DNA from 3 places in the Streptomyces sp. NPDC002309 genome. Region 2 is predicted to be linked to each of the others. Evidence: riboswitches for the same ligand, from Rfam matches in the RefSeq annotation. Region 2 holds a riboswitch; each other region holds the start of a gene.
What was found. Region 2 has a riboswitch for cobalamin ahead of ACWCPM_RS18865 (energy-coupling factor ABC transporter permease). Riboswitches for the same ligand answer to the same signal wherever they lie in the genome.

Region 1 (2,192 bases), on a different contig from region 2:
GGCCCGCGCACCGCTGCCGGCCAGCAACTCCCGCGCCGGCAGCGGGAACCGGCCGACCGCCGGCTTCTGGGGTATCCACGCGCACACCCGGCGCCGCCACGCCCACTCGGTGGCGCCGCGGGTGTCCCGGCCGCCCACCAGGATCCGGCCGCCCGTCCGGCGGTGCAGGCCGAGCACGGCCCGCAGCAGCGTGGTCTTGCCCGAACCGTTGGTACCGGTCAGCGCCACCCGCCGGCCGGCCGCGACGTCGAGGTCGACACCGCGGACGGCCTCCACACGGCCGTGCCTGCAGTCGACGTCGCGCATCACGACGTCCAGTGCTTCCATGCCGCCTCCTCGCTCCTCCACACGAGTCGGGAGGAGGGTGCGGATGGTTCCCGGCGTCACCGATCGCGTCGCCACCGGCGTGTGAGCGGTCGACGTCGTGTCCGGGTTCACCATCCGCATGCCGGACCTTGCCTCCGCTCCCCGGCGACGGCGCGTAGGGTGGTCGCGCAGCTGGTTCGCCCCGTCCGCCAGGCGGGGTGTCGTAAGAGGGAACCCGGTGGGAATCCGGGACTGCCCCGCAGCGGTGAGCGGGAACGACCGCCGTCATACGCACTGGGTCCGACGTACCGGGCCCGGGAAGCGACGGCCAGTAGGTGTCCTCCGGCGAGGAGGACGTGCCCGCGAGTCCGAAGACCTGCCGACTGCCCGTGTGCGGACCGTTCCGTGCGCGGACATCCCGGTGACCTCGAGGGCGGGTCGGCGTACACAACGGACGGAACCGCCGTGCTTTTGCCGCACGAGGTCGTTGCCGTCCGGGTCGCCACACCCTTCGCGCTCTCGTCCCGTCCCCGGGATCTCAGGGATTCATCTCGCGAAGGAGATCTCCGTGACAGCGAAGTCCGCGGCCGCGGCGGCACAGGCCACCGTGTACGGCTACCCCCGCCAGGGTCAGAACCGGGAGCTGAAAAAGGCAGTCGAGGGCTACTGGAAGGGCCGCGTCACCGCCGACGCCCTCCACGCCACCGCCGCCGAACTCCGCCGGAGCAACCGGCAGCAGCTCGCCGACGCCGGCATCCACGAGGTGCCCACCGGCGACTTCTCCTCCTACGACCACGTCCTCGACACCACCGTCATGGTCGGCGCGATCCCCGAACGGCACCGCGCGGCCGTCGCCGCCGACGCGACGGACGGGTACTTCGCCATGGCCCGCGGCACCCAGGACGTGGCGCCGCTGGAGATGACCAAGTGGTTCGACACCAACTACCACTATCTGGTGCCCGAACTGGGCCCGGACACCGTCTTCACGGCGGACCCCGCCAAGCAGGTCGCCGAGCTGGAGGAAGCCCTCGCCGAGGGCCTCACCGCCCGTCCCGTCCTGGTCGGCCCCGTCACCTACCTGCTGCTCGCCAAGCCCGCCCCCGGCGTCCCGGCGGACTTCGCACCGCTCACGCTCCTGGACCGGCTGCTTCCCGTGTACGCCGAGGTCCTCGCCGACCTGCGCGCGGCCGGCGCCGAGTGGGTCCAGCTGGACGAGCCCGCCCTCGTCCAGGACCGCACCCCGGCCGAACTGAACGCCGCCGCCCGCGCCTATCGCGACCTCGGCGCCCTCACCGACCGGCCCAGGCTGCTCGTCGCCTCCTACTTCGACCGGCTCGGCGACGCGCTGCCGGTGCTGGCCAAGGCGCCCGTCGAGGGGCTCGCCCTGGACTTCACCGGGGCCGCCGCGGCCAACCTGGACGCGCTCGCCGCCGTCGGCGGACTGCCCGGCAAGCGTCTGGTCGCCGGTGTCGTCGACGGCCGCAACATCTGGATCAACGACCTGCAGAGGTCGCTGTCCACGCTCGGGACCCTGCTGGGCCTGGCGGACCGGGTGGACGTCGCCGCCTCCTGTTCCCTGCTGCACGTGCCGCTGGACTCCGCGGCCGAGCGGGACATCGAGCCGCAGATCCTGCGCTGGCTCGCGTTCGCGAAGCAGAAGACCGCCGAGATCGTCACGCTCGCCAAGGGCCTCGCCCAGGGCACCGACACGATCACCGCCGAACTGGCCGCCAACCGCGCCGACCTCGCCTCCCGCGCGGGCTCGCCCATCACCCACGACCCGGCCGTCCGCGCCCGCGCCGCCGCCGTCACGCACACCGACGCCCGCCGCTCCCAGCCGTACGCCGAGCGGGCCGCGGCCCAGCGCGCCCACCTCGGGCTGCCCC
Region 2 (2,192 bases):
CCGTCACCAGCACCAGCGCGGCCCCCGGCCACGGCGGCAACGAGATCGCCAGCACGGTGAGTCCCAGCCCGAGCACGGCCTTGTCCACGGGGTGGCGGCGGCGCCAGCGACTGCTGTGCGCCGCCGCGTCGATCGGCAGCACGAGGCTCAGGCCCCTTCGGCTCCGCCGGGTCCTGGCACCAGCCCCCCGCCCCGCCGCTCCTCGGCCCGGCCGGGCCCGCCGCCCCGCTGCTCCATGGTCCGGGCCTCACCCTGACGACGGCCGCGGCGCACCCCGAAGTAGTACGCGAGCACGCCCGCGCCGACCGCGGCCTGGAGGGCGAACAGCCCCGACTCGATCTCACCGGACGGCGGCTCGTACAGCGGCGAGAACCAGGGCTCGTAGTCCGGGGCCAGCTCGGTGATCGCCGTCTCCGCCTCGGCGTCGGCGCCGGTGAACGGCTCCTCCTTGTGGTCCCCGAGCCCGAACAGCAACGGCAGTACCGCGAGCGCGGCGACGGCGAGCACCAGCAGGAGGTTGATCCTCGTGTTGCGTTTCATCGGGCCACCGCCTCGCTGTCGTTCCTCTCGCTGCCCGCCTTCTTGGTGAGCAGCACGCCCAGCCGGGTCAGTTCACCCTTGCTGGACTGCACGAGCAGCCGCATCACCAGCACCGTGAGCAGTCCCTCGCTCACCGCGAGGGGGATCTGCGTGACCGCGAAGATGGAGCCGAACTTGCCGAGCGCGCCCAGGATTCCGCTGCCCGGGTCGGGGAAGGCGAGCGCCAGCTGGACGCTGGTGACGCAGTACGTGGACAGGTCGGCGACGAACGCCCCGAAGAACACGGCGACCATCAGCGGCACGTCGTACCGCCGCAGCAGCCGGTAGACGCCGTAGCCGGCCCAGGGTCCGACGATCGCCATCGAGAAGACGTTGGCGCCCAGCGTGGTCAGCCCGCCGTGCGCGAGCAGCAGCGCCTGGAACAGCAGGGTGATGGTGCCCAGCACCGCCATGACCGGCGGCCGGAACAGGATGGCCCCCAGTCCGGTACCGGTGGGATGTGAGCAACTTCCGGTCACGGACGGCAGTTTCAGCGCCGACAGGACGAAGGTGAAGGCGCCCGAGGCGCCGAGGAGCAGCGTGCTCTCGGGATGTTCCCTGACCTCACGGGTGAGGGAGCGGACTCCGTGGACGACGAACGGCGCGGACGCGGCACCCCAGGCGATCGCGTGCGCCGGAGGAAGAAAACCCTCGGCTATGTGCATGGCTTCAGCAGACCCTCTCCAGCACCTCGTGGATGGTGTTCGAACTGCCTCGGCCGGTCTCCTGGCTGACGGGTGACACCGCCCGTGCTCCGCCTTCCCGGGTCACGAGGACCCAGTGGCTGCCCCTGAGGGCCGGAGCCGGACTTCCCGATCACAGTGGCGAGGGCCGCACCGGTTTCGCACCGGATTTCCCGTTCACCAAGGCGTGGTGACAGTAGTGCGCCCCCAGGGGTGGTGACAAGCGTGTCGTGGGGGGCGCGAAGACGCTGGTCACGCGGCGCGACGGGGCGCCGTGCCCGCCGTCGCCCCTGGCCGGCGGCGCGTCCGGGACCCCTCCCCGACAGTGCCCCGTATACAACGGTGTGCCGGACCGCTGGACAGCAACGACAAAGCCACATAAGTGAGTTGAGAGAGACCGTACGGCAACAGGGGGCGCACGCCGGTCAGAGGGCGCGCTGCCCGCTGCACCGACGGCCGTGTCGAGGACCGTTCACGCCAGGGGGAGAGCACCATGGACGAACCGACCTACACCATGCCCTTCGCCCCGCCGCCCGAGCCGCCCCGGCCGCCGCGCACCCGGGAGCACGACCCGCTGGCCGCGGCCCTCGGCAACGCCTCCCTGCTCGGCGTCGGCTACTGGCTCCTCGGACGGCGCGGGCTCGCCGTACTCGCGCTCCTGGGCACGGTCGTCCTCGGCTCCCTGCTCGCCTCGACCGCCGCGTGGGGGTACGAGGCCGCCGCGGTGGCCTGGTGGGTCGCGGTCGTCGCCCACGGCTGGTTCCTGGCGAGCCGCGGCATCCCGCGCGTCGCCTCCCGCCGGCAGCGCCTGATCGCGCTCTGCGTCACCGTGCCGGTGCTGCTGGCGGTGGGGCTGCTGCGCCACGACGCCCTGCGCATCGGGCAGGACGTCACCGAGGCCCGGGACAAGGGCGACTGCGCCGGGGTGTT
Region 3 (2,192 bases), on a different contig from region 2:
GACCTCCAGGATCTCCGTGCAGAGGTTCGAGGAGTGGACGACGTGGCCCGGCTCGGCGGTCTGGTTGGCGGTGCGGTTGGCGGCGTCCTTGAAGGTCATCCAGCCGTTGCCGGTCTGCGCGAGGGTGCGCATCATCCGGCCGTACAGCTCACGGGCCGGCATGGTCTTCTTCGCCAGGCCCTTCTCCTCGGCCCGGCGGTAGGCGGCGTCGAACCCGTCGCCCCACAGGTCCACCAGCTCGGGCACGTCCGAGGGGGAGAACAGCGACCACGGGGCGTCCGCGTTCACCCGGCGCATGAACTCGTCCGGGACCCAGTGCGCCAGGTTGAGGTTGTGCGTACGGCGGGCGTCCTCACCGGTGTTGTCGCGCAGCTCCAGGAACTCCTCGATGTCGGAGTGCCAGGTCTCCAGGTAGACGGCGGCCGCGCCCTTGCGCCGGCCGCCCTGGTTCACGGCGGCCACCGAGGCGTCCAGGGTCTTCAGGAACGGGACGATGCCGTTGGAGTGGCCGTTGGTGCCGCGGATCAGGGAACCGCGCGAGCGGATCCGGGAGTACGACAGGCCGATGCCGCCGGCGTGCTTCGACAGCCGGGCGACCTGGTGGTAGCGCTCGTAGAGGGAGTCCAGCTCGTCCTTGGGGGAGTCGAGGAGGTAGCAGGACGACATCTGGGGGTGCCGGGTGCCGGAGTTGAAGAGGGTGGGGGAGGAGGGGAGGTAGTCGAGGCGGCTCATGAGCCCGTAGAGCGCGGCGACTTCGTTCACCGCGCGCGGGGTGTCGTCCTCGGCGAGACCCGCGGCGACACGCAGCATGAAGTGCTGGGGCGTCTCGACGACCTTGCGGGTGATCGGGTGCCGCAGCAGGTAGCGGCTGTACAGGGTGCGCAGACCGAAGTAGCCGAAGCGGTCGTCGGCGTCCCGGTCGATCAGGGCGTCCAGTCCGTCGGCGTGCAGCCGCACGAACGCGGCCGTGCGGTCGGCGATGAGCCCTTCCCGGTGGCCCACGGCGACGGACTCCGTGAAGGACGTGACGCCCTGGGAGGCGGCCTCGGCGGCGATGGAGACCGTCAGCAGGCGCGCGGCGAGCCGGGAGTAGGCGGGGTCCTCGGAGATCAGGCCGGCGGCGGCCTCCGTGGCCAGCTCACGCAGTTCGCTCTCGTCCGCCCGGGCCGAGCGGCCGCGCAGCGCGGCGGCGGCGACCCGGCCGGGGTCGGCGTCGGGGAGGTCGGCGGTCAGCTCGGTCAGGGTCCGCAGCAACGCGGTTCCGGGACCGTCGGCTTTCCCATCCACCGTTGTCGCTGCGGCCGGTTCGGCTGGCGCGATGGTCACGTGGGGCTCTCCCTCGCTCGGCACAGGGACCTCGCGGAGGGCAGGGGGGAACACACGAGCGCACGGGGCGTCGCGTCCACCGGCCCATTCCACGAGACCCGGACGTCAGGGCACCCGGGCCGGACGGCCGGGCGCGCTGTCGGCAGGTCCTCGGACTGAACAGGCGTGCGCACCCGATTCCGGGCAGATACACGCAAGTACACCGTTGCGGGACAGTTCCGGATTCGCACCGGATTCCCCTGCGTCGACAACGAGCATGAGCATACATCTAGTGCCGGGTGCCGAAGGCGCCCCCATATGTTGTGTCGCGGATGACTTCAGAGCGTCAACTTGTAGGTGAGGAGCGTGATGTCGTCGAGGTGCGGGACGGGGTTCCAGTCGCGCTCGGGGGTGCGGGTGAAGCCCAGCCGCTCGTAGACGCGGTGGGCCGCGCGCATGGTCCGCTGGGTCGACAGGACGACCCCGGTGCAGCCCTCGACGGCGCGGGCGCGATCGAGACAGGCGCGCACGAGCGCCTCGCCGACGCCTCGGCCGCGGGCCTCGCGGGCGACGGCGAGCATCCGGATCTCGGCCTCCCCGGGAGCGGCGATGTCGGCCATCGGGCCGCCGGACGGGACGAAGGTCACTCCGCCCAGGACCTGTCGCTGTTCGACGGCCACGAGCACCTGCGCGACGGCGGCGCGCGCCGCGACGCCTCTGAGCGTGCCGAGGTACTCGTCGCTCTCGCCGAAGTCGAGCAGGCCGTCCTGGAGGTAGGCCTGGGCGGTGATCTCGCCGAGGTCGGTGTACTCGGCGGGGTGCGCGGGGCGGATGACGATGTCCATGAGGGCAGTGTGCATCAGGCGGTGAGTACGACAGCGGGCCGC

Region 1: linked by a shared signal. The riboswitch ahead of metE (5-methyltetrahydropteroyltriglutamate--homocysteine S-methyltransferase) and the one ahead of ACWCPM_RS18865 (energy-coupling factor ABC transporter permease) in region 2 are both predicted to bind cobalamin.
Region 3: linked by a shared signal. The riboswitch ahead of ACWCPM_RS23450 (ribonucleoside-diphosphate reductase subunit alpha) and the one ahead of ACWCPM_RS18865 (energy-coupling factor ABC transporter permease) in region 2 are both predicted to bind cobalamin.

Annotation. Positions count from the first base shown of each region.
Region 1 is NZ_JBSFCI010000027.1:109,396-111,587, forward strand. It holds gene ACWCPM_RS23105 (ATP-binding cassette domain-containing protein) at 1-327, opposite strand, end outside; cobalamin riboswitch at 483-704, shown strand; gene metE (5-methyltetrahydropteroyltriglutamate--homocysteine S-methyltransferase) at 875-2,192, shown strand, end outside.
Region 2 is NZ_JBSFCI010000021.1:34,895-37,086, forward strand. It holds gene cbiQ (cobalt ECF transporter T component CbiQ) at 1-142, opposite strand, end outside; gene ACWCPM_RS18860 (energy-coupling factor ABC transporter substrate-binding protein) at 148-540, opposite strand; gene ACWCPM_RS18865 (energy-coupling factor ABC transporter permease) at 537-1,244, opposite strand; cobalamin riboswitch at 1,279-1,462, opposite strand; gene ACWCPM_RS18870 (tetratricopeptide repeat protein) at 1,756-2,192, shown strand, end outside.
Region 3 is NZ_JBSFCI010000028.1:62,999-65,190, reverse strand. It holds gene ACWCPM_RS23450 (ribonucleoside-diphosphate reductase subunit alpha) at 1-1,326, opposite strand, end outside; cobalamin riboswitch at 1,451-1,627, opposite strand; gene ACWCPM_RS23445 (GNAT family N-acetyltransferase) at 1,644-2,150, opposite strand.